Regions from separate parts of the Bacillus sp. es.036 genome, predicted to be linked through region 3. Evidence: a T-box and tRNA genes for the amino acid it is inferred to sense, from the RefSeq annotation. Region 3 holds a T-box; the other regions hold tRNA genes.
The links. The T-box of region 3 lies ahead of thrS (threonine--tRNA ligase). A T-box ahead of a tRNA ligase gene usually reads a tRNA of that ligase, here a tRNA-Thr.
Positions count from the first base shown of each region.

Region 1 (4,546 bases), 1.0 Mb from region 3:
TTTAGCATTGAAACATGTCAATTCTTCTTAAGCTAATTCCTGTATAAACCCACCTTCTACCAGTCCAACGAAATCCTGATACAGACGTACGCCCTACAAATACCGGCCAAAACCAGAACGAATTGCCATCCCTCATCCAAATATACGTAAATCGATACATGCATCTTCTAATCGAGCCAGGATCAACAGCAAATGTTCCTGCTTGCGCAGAAGACATTGGTCTTGGAGGCGGTGATGCAGGTGGGCTCGATGTTGGTGCTATTGGCTGCTGGCGATAAGCATCAGTGTTGTCATAGTGGTAAGCAATATGCTCATGTTCTTCATAATACATTCGGTCCATCCCCTCTCTCTTATACAGCAATGTATGCGGTATCCAAGTGAGATGTACCGAAATGAAAACAACAAAAAAAGCATCTCTCCTGAGTATGCTTGAGAAAATCATTTCGTTAAAGGATGCTGGTGACCCGTACGGGATTCGAACCCGTGTTACCGCCGTGAAAGGGCGGTGTCTTAACCGCTTGACCAACGGGCCAACAAAATGGAGCGGGTGATGGGGATCGAACCCACGACATCAGCTTGGAAGGCTGAGGTTTTACCACTAAACTACACCCGCAAAGATGGAGGAGGAAGAGGGATTCGAACCCCCGCGGGCGACTAAGCCCCTGTCGGTTTTCAAGACCGATCCCTTCAGCCAGACTTGGGTATTCCTCCGATATATAATTGGTGGAGCCTAGCGGGATCGAACCGCTGACCTCCTGCGTGCAAGGCAGGCGCTCTCCCAGCTGAGCTAAGGCCCCGAAATATGGTGCGCCCGAGAGAAGTCGAATCCCTAACCTTCTGATCCGTAGTCAGACGCTCTATCCAATTGAGCTACGGGCGCAAAAAATATATGGTGCGGGTGAAGGGACTTGAACCCCCACGTCGTAAGACACTAGATCCTAAGTCTAGCGCGTCTGCCAATTCCGCCACACCCGCATGTGTGGTGCCGGCCAGAGGACTTGAACCCCCAACCTACTGATTACAAGTCAGTTGCTCTACCAATTGAGCTAGACCGGCGAAGTCTATTGAAGCTTAATCAGGTTGTTGTCTCTTCCTCTGCTAGCTTTGCTTTGAAGCAAGATGCGTCGAGACAAGTCGTAGATCATTCGGTGAAGCCTTGCTCCTTGCTCTATCAATTGATCTAGATCGGCATAATTTTATGAGTGATAACGCTCATGGTACATCTAAAATTAATGGTGGAGGATGACGGGCTCGAACCGCCGACCCTCTGCTTGTAAGGCAGATGCTCTCCCAGCTGAGCTAATCCTCCATTAAACAGCGACTTCATAATCATACTATATGAAGCATTACTTCGTCAACACTTGATTTTATGTGTTTTTTTAAGGACAAGACTTATCTTATCATCGCTTTATAAAAAACACAACCCTTTTCCATAAAAAAAGCGAGGGATTTCTCCCTCACTTATACTGGAGTTTGAATGAGTGGTTTTTTCTTTTTATTTTGACGGAGTACTGGTCTTTTTTTAGTCACCATTTCAGAATCATATTTTCGGTATTCCTTCATATCAAGTGATTCCCTCAAAAGCTGATCTTCGAGATAGTGACGCTTTCTTTTCAAAAAAACCCCTCCTCATAAGTATTAACTTCCAATACCCCTGTATGCTTGTTTTGAAACTAGAACCTATTACTTTATTTTAGATCGAAAAGTTACAGGTAACACATAATTTATTCAGCACCTGAAACTTTATTCCTCATTCAGGATAAATTGGTACGTGTTTTCCTGATCCTTTCCTGATCGCTCGGTAAAGGTTACTTGACCATCCCATGTAACGGTAATGATCGTTTGCGCCCTTGTACCGTAATTCTCAGATGAAATAAATACCGGTGAAAGCATTCTCTCCCATTCGATTGGTACCCCTGTTTCAGGTAATAAATGATCTGGCGCAGGATCAGCATGCGAGAGCATTTCAAAAAGCCGTTCCTGATCAAGTTCGTTTTCTTCTCGTATATAGTTGGTGAGCTCTTCCTTAAGCATCTCTACTTTCGGCCAGTTCGTATTCAATAAATGATTACTTACCGCATGAATGCCACTTTCTACTCTGGAAATTTGGTTTTGCTTATTTGAATAGTAATAAAGGGTGTTGAAATCTCCCGCAAGTAAATTAAACCCATTGTACTGCTCTTTCTTTTGTTGAACGGTTTTTAAATATGCCTCTGCTGTTTGATTCTGTCGCAAGTAATCAGCAGTTAAATCGCCTCTTGAATGCTTCTTAGGTTCTTCACCAGGCTCTCGATAATTTGTAAGCGCAGCAATTTTCCCTTTTGTTGTAACACCAAGCCATGTTCCCATTGCTTTCAAATCACGACCACCTAGTAATCCAGGTACATCTTCCCAATAATGCGCAGGCATTGTTGGGCGCTCGTAAAACTCGTCTCGATTAGCGATTAAAATAAAAGGGTATTTTTTATGAGCATTTATTGCTACAGCAATTAAACACACCTCTACGTACCTCCTCACTCTGATTAAGTGGAAAAAAAACGCAGCGGTATCCGCTGCGTTACATTTGCGCCATGTGAACTTCTTCCTCACAAGCTGATGAACAATATTGCTGATGTTCTTCTTTGCAAGAATCACAAACGATATGAAGCTTGTCACACGTAACATTGGCACAATTAATGTACGTATCTGCCGGTTCTTCGCAATGATAGCATTTCCCTATCACCGTATCTTCATCAGTACGGTTCACAGGTACAGCAAGGCGATCATCAAAAACAAAGCACTTACCGTCGAAATATTTACCTTGTACTTCTGGGTCTTTACCGTACGTGACAATCCCACCATGAAGCTGAGAAACATCAGAGAATCCTTTCTTTAATAAATATCCTGAAAATTTCTCACAGCGAATCCCGCCCGTGCAATACGTTAATACTTTTTTGTCCTTTTGGTCGGCAAGATTCTGCTCGATCCAGTCTGGAAGATCACGAAATGCTTTAATGTCAGGACGAATGGCATTACGGAAATGGCCAATATCATACTCATAGTCATTTCTAGCGTCAATAACAATCACGTCATCATCTTCTAGCGCTTCCATAAACTCCTTAGGCTCAAGGTAGTTTCCGGTGATTTCTTTCGGATTAACATCTTCCTCAAGTCTTAATGAAACAATCTCTTCACGTGGTCGTACGTGCATCTTTTTAAACGTATGACCATGTGCTTCATCAATTTTAAACACCATATCGTGGAAACGTTCGTCAGCTTTTAGTTCTTCCATATACCGCTCAGTATCCTGAACGGTTCCTGAAACGGTTCCATTAATTCCTTCTGTACCGACAAGCACTCTTCCTTTTAAATTCAAAGATTGACAGAACTTAAGATGCTTTCGAGCAAAATAAGCTGGATCTTCAATTTCTACATACTGATAATATAACAGCACTTGATATGCTGAAGCTTCTGATTGCAAATCAAAAACCACCCTTTACGTCTTCTTCACTTAGGTCTTCTTATTGCAAGCCTAAATCAATACTATATCTTACCCGATTTAAATAGTGATGTAAAGAAGACTATCTTGTCGGAAAATACTCTTCTTTAAGTTTTTCAATTTCAATGAGAGAGGCCTCTGCCCATCTTCCGCCTTCATGCTTTAACTCAGCTTCTTGTGTACCAAGGGCTTCTTGCAACGATTCGTTGTAATTCGGAACGTCCCCTTCATAGTGGTTAATAGCTGATAACGGCACAAGAGCCTTCTCAAATTGAGCCAGCGCTTTACGTTGATGGAAAAGCGGAACATCTAGCTGTTTTGGATTATGAAGATCGCCCTGTGTTGGGTGCTTCATCACCGCAAGCACTTTGACAACAGCTTTTGGATCCTTTAGGTCTACAACCTCTCCAATATACCTACCTGTCTTATATCCTGCTGTGACTATTTCACCTGGTTGAAACGTTTTTTTCTGTGTCATTTTCGCTTCACTCCTTCATCAAACTGTGGGTACAAGTCGATGATATCATAAAATCCTCCTTCGTCAGGAGGATTTTATCTTGTGAAGACATGTTTGCCAATTTCTTTAATAATATGCCTTGTCCGAATCCAATCGTCAGTTGCAATATCAGGATTATAATAAAACAAAGCGCCTGAACTTGGATCTTGTCCACTAAGTGCAGCATAAACTGCTTTGTAGGACTCTGGTCCTGGACGCTGATCATATTGACCATCTGATACGGCCGTATATGCGCCGCTTTCAAAGATTACTTCTTTTAGGCTATTTGGAAATTTTGAAGAAAGAACACGATTAATGGTCACAGAAGCTACCGCTACTTTTCCTTCAAACGTTTCGCCTCTCGCTTCTCCATTAACTAATTTGGCTAGCATTTCAATTTCTTCTATTGAATAGTTGGTAACGGAAAATTGATCCTTCGTTACTTTCTTAACATCATTCATATTTTTTACAGGAAGGTTAAGCAATAACGCCACATCCTGCTTCGTTTCCGGTTCAGGCGTTTCACTAGGAGCAATTGCAGTTTGCTCTTCTTCGATCATCGGAGGTGCCTT
Region 1 is NZ_PDIZ01000001.1:1,291,713-1,296,258, reverse strand. Features, by position in the region: gene ATG70_RS06740 (transporter) at 2-331, opposite strand; tRNA gene ATG70_RS06735 (tRNA-Glu) at 458-532, opposite strand; tRNA gene ATG70_RS06730 (tRNA-Gly) at 540-613, opposite strand; tRNA gene ATG70_RS06725 (tRNA-Ser) at 619-711, opposite strand; tRNA gene ATG70_RS06720 (tRNA-Ala) at 722-797, opposite strand; tRNA gene ATG70_RS06715 (tRNA-Arg) at 804-880, opposite strand; tRNA gene ATG70_RS06710 (tRNA-Leu) at 891-975, opposite strand; tRNA gene ATG70_RS06705 (tRNA-Thr) at 981-1,056, opposite strand; tRNA gene ATG70_RS06700 (tRNA-Val) at 1,234-1,309, opposite strand; gene ATG70_RS22425 (hypothetical protein) at 1,462-1,617, opposite strand; gene ATG70_RS06695 (NRDE family protein) at 1,744-2,499, opposite strand; gene trhO (oxygen-dependent tRNA uridine(34) hydroxylase TrhO) at 2,558-3,460, opposite strand; gene ATG70_RS06685 (kinase-associated lipoprotein B) at 3,561-3,956, opposite strand; gene ATG70_RS06680 (cell wall hydrolase) at 4,031-4,546, opposite strand, start outside.
Region 1: it encodes a tRNA-Thr, which carries the amino acid that the T-box ahead of thrS (threonine--tRNA ligase) is inferred to sense. The anticodon was not compared.

Region 2 (4,546 bases), on a different contig from region 3:
ATACATACTCAATCGCTTCTTCCATTACTTTTGTCATACCCATTCGATCAATTTCATGCATTGTATAAACTTTAATGCCCTTTTCTTTAATAAGTTCTCGCTCTCCTTCATCAAGTGAACGAGCGCCGATAATCACAATATTCTCAGGCTTAATCTTAGGAGAGTATCCTGAAATTCCAGTTAAAGAATCATCGCCAATTCCTAGACTTACAGCAAGTGGCATACCGTGTATATTTCCAGATGGTGACGTTTCTGAGTTGTTTAAATCTCCATGGGCGTCATACCAGATAACCCCTAAATTATCGTAATTACGCGCAACTCCCGCAAGAGTTCCGATTGCAATACTATGATCTCCTCCAAACACTAACGGAAAACGCTTTCGATTTACGACATCATTAACAACGTTAGAAAGCTTCTCACTAGCATCAGCCACTTCTTTTAAGTTCTTCAGCTGATGATCTTGATCCTCAGGTCGCTTTTCTGGTCTACCAATTTCAATATCTCCAAGATCTTCAATATCATAATTCAATTTTGTTAACCGTTCGACTATTCCTGCATATCGAATGGCACTTGGTCCCATATCGACACCGCGTCTCATTTGCCCAAGATCCATTGGTACACCGATAATTGAAAGTTCATGATTCATTATGTAGTCCTCCTCGTATCCTAGTCTAGCTCTATTTTACCCAGATCTCGACAAATGACTCAACCTGACATAAAATACGAATAAATATTCATACAATTACGTAAATTGGACCTTTTTACGGATAAATATAAGTGGAAGAATAAATAACTGTAAGGAGATCATGTAAAAGTTAAACTTGAAGGTAACAGGAAAACTTGGAATAGAACGAAATGGAGGATGTGAAGCATTTTAAACATAAAAAAAACCCTAAACATGGTTTAAGGAAATTGGTGGAGCCTAGCGGGATCGAACCGCTGACCTCCTGCGTGCAAGGCAGGCGCTCTCCCAGCTGAGCTAAGGCCCCATTTGGAGCGGGTGATGGGGATCGAACCCACGACATCAGCTTGGAAGGCTGAGGTTTTACCACTAAACTACACCCGCATATAAAGTTTGGAGCGGAAGACGGGATTCGAACCCGCGACCCCCACCTTGGCAAGGTGATGTTCTACCACTGAACTACTTCCGCATATGGTGAGCCATGAAGGACTCGAACCTTCGACCCTCTGATTAAAAGTCAGATGCTCTACCAACTGAGCTAATGGCTCTTACTGGTGGAGGGGGACGGATTCGAACCGCCGAACCCTGAGGGAGCGGATTTACAGTCCGCCGCGTTTAGCCACTTCGCTACCCCTCCACAAGTGAGAAAAAAATGGTGCCGGCCAGAGGACTTGAACCCCCAACCTACTGATTACAAGTCAGTTGCTCTACCAATTGAGCTAGGCCGGCGAAGAATTTTGAGAAAATCAATCTAACTTACAAATAAAAAACAGTGCACTCGATTGAGTACTCCTGAAAGTAAGTTAATTATTATTAGAAAAATGGTGGAGGATGACGGGCTCGAACCGCCGACCCTCTGCTTGTAAGGCAGATGCTCTCCCAGCTGAGCTAATCCTCCACAGAGCAAAAATTAATATTGGTGACCCGTACGGGATTCGAACCCGTGTTACCGCCGTGAAAGGGCGGTGTCTTAACCGCTTGACCAACGGGCCATGTCCTGGAGCTTCCAACCGGATTCGAACCGATGACCCCTTCCTTACCATGGAAGTGCTCTACCTGCTGAGCTATGGAAGCATAATGGCTCCACAGGTAGGATTCGAACCTACGACCGATCGGTTAACAGCCGATTGCTCTACCACTGAGCTACTGTGGAATATTGGTCAGCCTGGCAAAGTCCTACTCTTGCAGGGGGAGATCCCCCAACTACCATCGGCGCTGAAGAGCTTAACTTCCGTGTTCGGCATGGGAACGGGTGTGACCTCTTCGCCATCATTACCAGACTAATCAATGGTTGATCCACTAGAAAGTGTTTAACCAAGGACAAGATATATCTTACTATATTTCTTTGTAAAGATCAAGAAAAATATTATTCCCTGAAAACTAGATAGCACGCACAACGTATTCCAATAATATCAAGTTTAGTGAGACATGCTCACATCACTTTTGTTTTAGGTTAAGCCCTCGATCGATTAGTATTCGTCAGCTCCACGTGTTGCCACGCTTCCACCCCGAACCTATCTACCTCATCATCTCTAAGGGATCTTACCAGCTTAATGCTGTGGGAAATCTCATCTCGAGGGGGGCTTCATGCTTAGATGCTTTCAGCACTTATCCCTTCCACACGTAGCTACCCAGCTATGCTCCTGGCGGAACAACTGGTACACCAGCGGTGTGTCCATCCCGGTCCTCTCGTACTAAGGACAGCTCCTCTCAAATTTCCTGCGCCCGCGACGGATAGGGACCGAACTGTCTCACGACGTTCTGAACCCAGCTCGCGTACCGCTTTAATGGGCGAACAGCCCAACCCTTGGGACCTACTTCAGCCCCAGGATGCGATGAGCCGACATCGAGGTGCCAAACCTCCCCGTCGATGTGGACTCTTGGGGGAGATAAGCCTGTTATCCCCAGGGTAGCTTTTATCCGTTGAGCGATGGCCCTTCCATGCGGAACCACCGGATCACTAAGCCCGACTTTCGTCCCTGCTCGACTTGTAGGTCTCGCAGTCAAGCTCCCTTGTGCCTTTACACTCTGCGAATGATTTCCAACCATTCTGAGGGAACCTTTGGGCGCCTCCGTTACACTTTAGGAGGCGACCGCCCCAGTCAAACTGCCCACCTGACACTGTCTCCGCACCGGATCACGGTGCTGGGTTAGAATGTCAGTACAGCCAGGGTAGTATCCCACCGACGCCTCCATCGAACCTGGCGGTCCGACTTCTATGGCTCCTACCTATCCTGTACAAGCTGTACCAAAATCCAATATCAGGCTACAGTAAAGCTCCATGGGGTCTTTCCGTCCTGTCGCGGGTAACCTGCATCTTCACAGGTACTATAATTTCACCGGGTCTCTCGTTGAGACAGTATCCAAGTCGTTGCACCTTTCGTGCGGGTCGGAACTTACCCGACAAGGAATTTCGCTACCTTAGGACCGTTATAGTTACGGCCGCCGTTTACTGGGGCTTCGATTCAGAGCTTCTCCCGTAAGGGATAACCCCTCCTCTTAACCTTCCAGCACCGGGCAGGTGTCAGCCCCTATACTTCGCCTTACGGCTTTGCAGAGACCTGTGTTTTTGCTAAACAGTCGCTTGGATCTTTTCACTGCGGCTCCCCTGGGCTATTAACCCGAGGAAGCACCCCTTCTCCCGAAGTTACGGGGTCATTTTGCCGAGTTCCTTAACGAGAGTTCTCCCGATCGTCTTAGGATTCTCTCCTCGCCTACCTGTGTCGGTTTGCGGTACGGGCACCTCTTTCCTCACTAGAGGCTTTTCTTGGCAGCGTAGAATCAAGGACTTCGGTACTAAATTTCCCTCGCCATCACGACTCAGCCTTCACGGTGAACGGATTTACCTATTCACCAGCCTAATCGCTTGGACGCGCATTTCCAGCAGCGCGCTCTCCCTATCTTTCTGCGTCCCCCCGTCGTTCAAACGGAAAGGAGGTGGTACAGGAATATCAACCTGTTATCCATCGCCTACGCCTTTCGGCCTCGGCTTAGGTCCCGACTAACCCTGAGCGGACGAGCCTTCCTCAGGAAACCTTGGGCTTTCGACGGACAAGATTCTCACTTGTCTTTCGCTACTCATACCGGCATTCTCACTTCTAAGCGCTCCACCAGTCCTTTCGGTCTGACTTCACAGCCCTTAGAACGCTCTCCTACCATTGTCGTAAGACAATCCACAGCTTCGGTGATACGTTTAGCCCCGGTACATTTTCGGCGCAGCGTCACTCGACCAGTGAGCTATTACGCACTCTTTAAATGATGGCTGCTTCTAAGCCAACATCCTGGTTGTCTAAGCAACGCCACATCCTTTTCCACTTAACGTATACTTTGGGACCTTAGCTGGTGGTCTGGGCTGTTTCCCTCTCGACTACGGATCTTATCACTCGCAGTCTGACTCCCGCGGATAAATCGTTGGCATTCGGAGTTTGACTGGATTCGGTAATCCGGTAAGGACCCCTAGTCCAATCAGTGCTCTACCTCCAAGATTCTTGCCGCGAGGCTAGCCCTAAAGCTATTTCGGAGAGAACCAGCTATCTCCAGGTTCGATTGGCATTTCACCGCTACCCACACCTCATCCCCGCATTTTTCAACATGCGTGGGTTCGGGCCTCCATTCAGTGTTACCTGAACTTCACCCTGGACATGGGTAGATCACCTGGTTTCGGGTCTACGACCACGTACTATTTCGCCCTATTCAGACTCGCTTTCGCTGCGGCTCCGCCTTATCAGCTTAACCTTGCACGGGATCGTAACTCGCCGGTTCATTCTACAAAAGGCACGCTGTCACCCATTAACGGGCTCCAACTAGTTGTAGGCACACGGTTTCAGGTTCTCTTTCACTCCCCTTCCGGGGTGCTTTTCACCT
Region 2 is NZ_PDIZ01000003.1:58,675-63,220, reverse strand. Features, by position in the region: gene rocF (arginase) at 1-646, opposite strand, end outside; tRNA gene ATG70_RS19040 (tRNA-Ala) at 914-989, opposite strand; tRNA gene ATG70_RS19035 (tRNA-Gly) at 993-1,066, opposite strand; tRNA gene ATG70_RS19030 (tRNA-Gly) at 1,077-1,151, opposite strand; tRNA gene ATG70_RS19025 (tRNA-Lys) at 1,155-1,230, opposite strand; tRNA gene ATG70_RS19020 (tRNA-Tyr) at 1,235-1,319, opposite strand; tRNA gene ATG70_RS19015 (tRNA-Thr) at 1,336-1,411, opposite strand; tRNA gene ATG70_RS19010 (tRNA-Val) at 1,505-1,580, opposite strand; tRNA gene ATG70_RS19005 (tRNA-Glu) at 1,600-1,674, opposite strand; tRNA gene ATG70_RS19000 (tRNA-Thr) at 1,681-1,756, opposite strand; tRNA gene ATG70_RS18995 (tRNA-Asn) at 1,761-1,835, opposite strand; rRNA gene rrf (5S ribosomal RNA) at 1,846-1,962, opposite strand; rRNA gene ATG70_RS18985 (23S ribosomal RNA) at 2,132-4,546, opposite strand, start outside.
Region 2: it encodes a tRNA-Thr, which carries the amino acid that the T-box ahead of thrS (threonine--tRNA ligase) is inferred to sense. The anticodon was not compared.

Region 3 (4,546 bases):
GTGTAATGAACGTTCTTCTTGATTTTATTATTGAAACACAGGATAAAAAACTCTCGAAAAACTACGTAGAAAAATTTGCGAGTCACTGGGCAAGAGCCAGGGTAAAGACAGTGAGAGAAGCCATGGATCTTGCTATAAAAGAACTACAGCAGCCCAAGAAAAAGGCGAATCCAGCATCTCGAGGAAAAGGAAGTTCTTCAGCTCGAAAAGACAAAGTTCCTGAATGGATATCGGATCAAAAAGAACCGGATATGTCTCATGAAGAGCGCTCAGAAAAACAAGATCAGCTCAAAAAAATGCTAAGCAAATACAAAAAATAAAGCGGGGTGAAACGTATGGAGTCCATCCAAGAATCGTTTAATAAAATGCCGGGTAACAAGAAGTTCCAACAGCAATATCAAGAAATGAAAAAAGCGATCATGGCAGATGAAGATATTCAAGCATTTATTGAGGAACAAGATGAAGTCGATGAAAAAATGATTGATCGAAGTCTTGCAAGATTGTATGAATTTACGACTCAGTCTAAACGGTGTGAGGGGTGCTCGGGGCTCTCCAACTGTATTAATATGATGCAAGGGTACGAGCCGGAGTTATTTCTTAACCGTTCAGTCATCGATATTCGTTATAACCGCTGTCCAACAAGGATTGAAGAAGATAAGAATAAGAAGCGTAATGAAATGATTCAGAGCTACTATATTCCAAAAGAAATTCTTGAAGCGACATTTGCAGATTTGGATGATGAAGATCCTGTGCGAATTGAAGCGATTGGCACAGCTATTCAATACGTCGAGGACTTTGTTCCGGGTGAAACGAAGAAAGGGCTCTATATTCATGGTGGTTTTGGTGTTGGCAAAACATTTATTCTAGGGGCAATTGCAAATCAGTTAGCGAAGGAAAAAGGCGTTCGTTCGCAGTTTATTTATACGCCTGATTTCTTTCGACAAATGAAGAGTGCCATACAAGATCAATCGATTGATGAAAAGCTAAATTACTTAAAAGAGACTCCTTTATTAATCCTTGATGATATTGGGGCTGAAAATATTTCGAGTTGGGTACGGGATGACATACTTGGTGCTCTGCTCCAATATCGCATGACAGAAGGATTACCAACCCTTTATTCTTCTAATTTGGATTATTCCTTGTTAGAGGAGCATCTCGCTTATTCTCATAAAAGTGGAATTGAAGAAACAAAAGCGAAGCGAATCATGGAAAGAATAAAGCATTTTACCACCCCAGTCTTTTTACAGGGGAAAAATAGACGAGTCTAAAGTCTTCCTTAGGGAAGGCTTTTTTATTGTTCTATACATCATTTCCAATCTGGAGCCATATAGATTTTAGTAAGAAGGTGGACAGGGGGGAATATATTGGTTTCAATAACATTTGATCAAAAAGAAGATTTTCAATTTGTTTATGAACATTTGATAAAGGATAGGAACGTTCAACAAAAAGTCTCCGTTAATGAAGCGGAATTAACGCTCTCTGTACAAGTGGAACCATATAATGCAAAGTTGTGTTATCACATCTCCAAATGCATCGTCCGCTGTGTTAGCACTATCTATGAGAAGCAATGGATGAAACAAATATTAACAACAAAATACTACTATCAAGATAGAGATGAAATTGACGAAATTACAGCAATTGCAAAAAGTATTGGAGAGGGAGACAAAGAAGAACTCCCTCGCTCTGATCGCTACACAAACCGGGTTGATTTATTGCATCGATCAACGTTTTCTTGTATTGAACAGGGTGGATCGATCTTGTTTGACTCTTATTTGCGGTTTCGAACCGGTCCTTATCGAGCTCTGTTAACTGAGCTAATTGGCGAAGCGATTGACGAGTATAAACTTGAGCAAGAATATCAGAACTTTATTGAAGCATTAAGGCTTCTTCTTAAATCAAGAGAGGCTCTCCAAGAAAAAGTTGTGCTTGTTTTTGATGGTAGCTACCGATTATATGATCTAAGTGGTCATAAGCTTAATGGGATTCATGAACCACTTGATAACATTCCGAATGGACTTTCTTTGGAAGAAATGGATTCTGAAATACTTTTGCCGCTTCTGATTTTTGCTCCTAAAGAAATTTATTTATATACAGAAGACACGGAAGAAGGGTTAGCTCAAACCATTCGTAATGTTTTTGAAGAACGACTATGTTTTTTTCCGTTGTCACGGGTTAAAAACTTTTTTTCTGGCAATCATTAAAATAAGCTTGATTTTCATAAGTACACTACTTATAATACCTACATACACGCATATACGTTATTGTTACGATAAGGACATGAGATGTTCTGTCTGCTTTAAGAGAGGGAAGGATTGGTGTGAACTTCCTAGCGAGACAAGCATTCTTACCACCTTTGAACTCTGCCCTGGAAATAGGGTAGCGTTTCTGCTACGTTACAGCAATCTGAGCCGTATAGGATTTTCTCTATACGGGGAGCAGGGTGGAACCACGAGATAAAACACTCGTCCCTTTTTGGGATGAGTGTTTTTTATATGCAAAAAGGAGTGAAGAAGCATGGCTGAAATGGTAAAGATTACGTTCCCAGATGGTTCTGTGAAAGAATTTAATAAAGGAACAACAACTGAAGAGATTGCAAGCTCAATTAGTCCGGGCTTAAAGAAAAAAGCTCTTGCAGGAAAGGTGAATGGCGTTCTTTTCGATTTGCGTCGGGAAATTGAAGAAGATGCATCGATTGAAATCGTAACACCAGAAAGTGAAGACGGACTTGAAGTTCTTCGCCATAGTACGGCTCATTTAATGGCTCAGGCGATTAAACGTCTCTATAGTGATGTGAAACTTGGCGTTGGCCCAGTCATTGATAGTGGATTCTACTACGATATTGATTGCCCTGTATCAATTACACCTGAAGATCTTCCGAAGATCGAAAAAGAAATGAAGAAAATTATTAATGAAAATCTTGAAGTGAAGCGCATTGTTGTCAGTCGTGCTGAAGCAGAGAAAATGTTTAAGGAAATTGGCGATGATCTTAAGTTAGAATTGCTTGAAGCGATACCTGACGATGAACAAGTGACAATTTATGAACAAGGCGAATTCTTCGATCTTTGCCGTGGACCACATGTTCCTTCAACTAGTAAGATCAAAGCCTTTAAACTACTATCGATTGCAGGTGCTTACTGGCGTGGAGATAGCGAAAATCAAATGCTACAACGCATTTATGGTACAGCATTTCCGAAGCAATCCCAGGTAGAAGAGTACCTTCACCTTTTAGAAGAAGCGAAAGAGCGAGATCACCGTAAACTTGGTAAAGAGCTAAAGCTATTTACGATTTCTCAAGAAGTTGGACAAGGGCTTCCAATCTGGTTGCCAAGAGGAGCGACGATTCGCCGTACGATTGAACGATACATTGTTGACCTCGAGGAACGTCTTGGTTACAACCATGTTTATACGCCTCACCTCGCGAACGTAGAGCTTTATAAAACAAGTGGTCATTGGGATCACTATCAAGACGATATGTATCCGCCAATGAAAATGGATGAAACAGAAGAATTGGTTCTTCGTCCGATGAACTGTCCGCACCATATGATGATTTACAAAAATGATCTGAAAAGCTACCGCAGTCTTCCGTACCGTGTGGCTGAGCTAGGAACAATGCACCGCTATGAAATGTCTGGTGCGCTAGCAGGACTTCAGCGCGTACGTTCAATGACCCTAAATGATGCTCACATTTTCTGTCGTCCGGATCAGATTAAGCAAGAATTTATTGAAGTTGTCGAGCTGATTCAGGAAGTTTATAAAGACTTCAATATTAGTGACTACTCATTCCGTCTTTCTTATCGTGACCCAGCAGATAAGAAAAAGTATATCGACAATGACGAAATGTGGGAAAAAGCACAAAAAATGCTAAAAGAAGCCATGGATGACCTTAACGTCGAATATGTAGAAGCAGAAGGCGAAGCGGCATTTTATGGTCCGAAATTGGATGTTCAGGTGAAAACAGCTCTAGGTAAAGAGGAAACTCTTTCGACTGTTCAACTTGACTTCCTACTTCCAGAGCGATTTGATCTTTCTTACATCGGTGAAGATGGTAACCATCATCGTCCAGTCGTCATTCACCGAGGTGTCGTTTCTACAATGGAACGCTTTGTGGCATTCTTGATTGAAGAATATAAAGGGGCGTTTCCAACATGGCTTGCTCCAATTCAGGCAGAAATTATTCCTGTTTCGGAAGTACACCTGGAATATGCGAAGAGTGTTCAGAAAAAACTTCAACGCGCTGGAATTCGAGTTGAAGTAGACGAGCGCAACGAAAAGATTGGGTACAAAATTCGTGAAGCACAAATGCAGAAAATCCCTTATATGCTCGTAGTAGGGGATAAAGAGGTTGAAGGTGAAGCGGTTAATGTTCGTCGCTACAGCCAGCAGAATTCAGAGACTGTTTCTCTAAACGAATTTACTGCTAGAATTGAAGAAGAAATTAAAGACAAGAAGTAACGAAAAGTCGGCGTAGATGCCGGCTTTTTTATTTAAGATGAAACAAATTCACAAAAAACACTTGTCACAAAGGGAAAGATTCGTTATGATAATC
Region 3 is NZ_PDIZ01000001.1:2,293,940-2,298,485, reverse strand. Features, by position in the region: gene ATG70_RS11790 (replication initiation and membrane attachment family protein) at 1-320, shown strand, start outside; gene dnaI (primosomal protein DnaI) at 336-1,268, shown strand; gene ATG70_RS11780 (putative sporulation protein YtxC) at 1,365-2,201, shown strand; T-box leader at 2,258-2,473, shown strand; gene thrS (threonine--tRNA ligase) at 2,515-4,452, shown strand.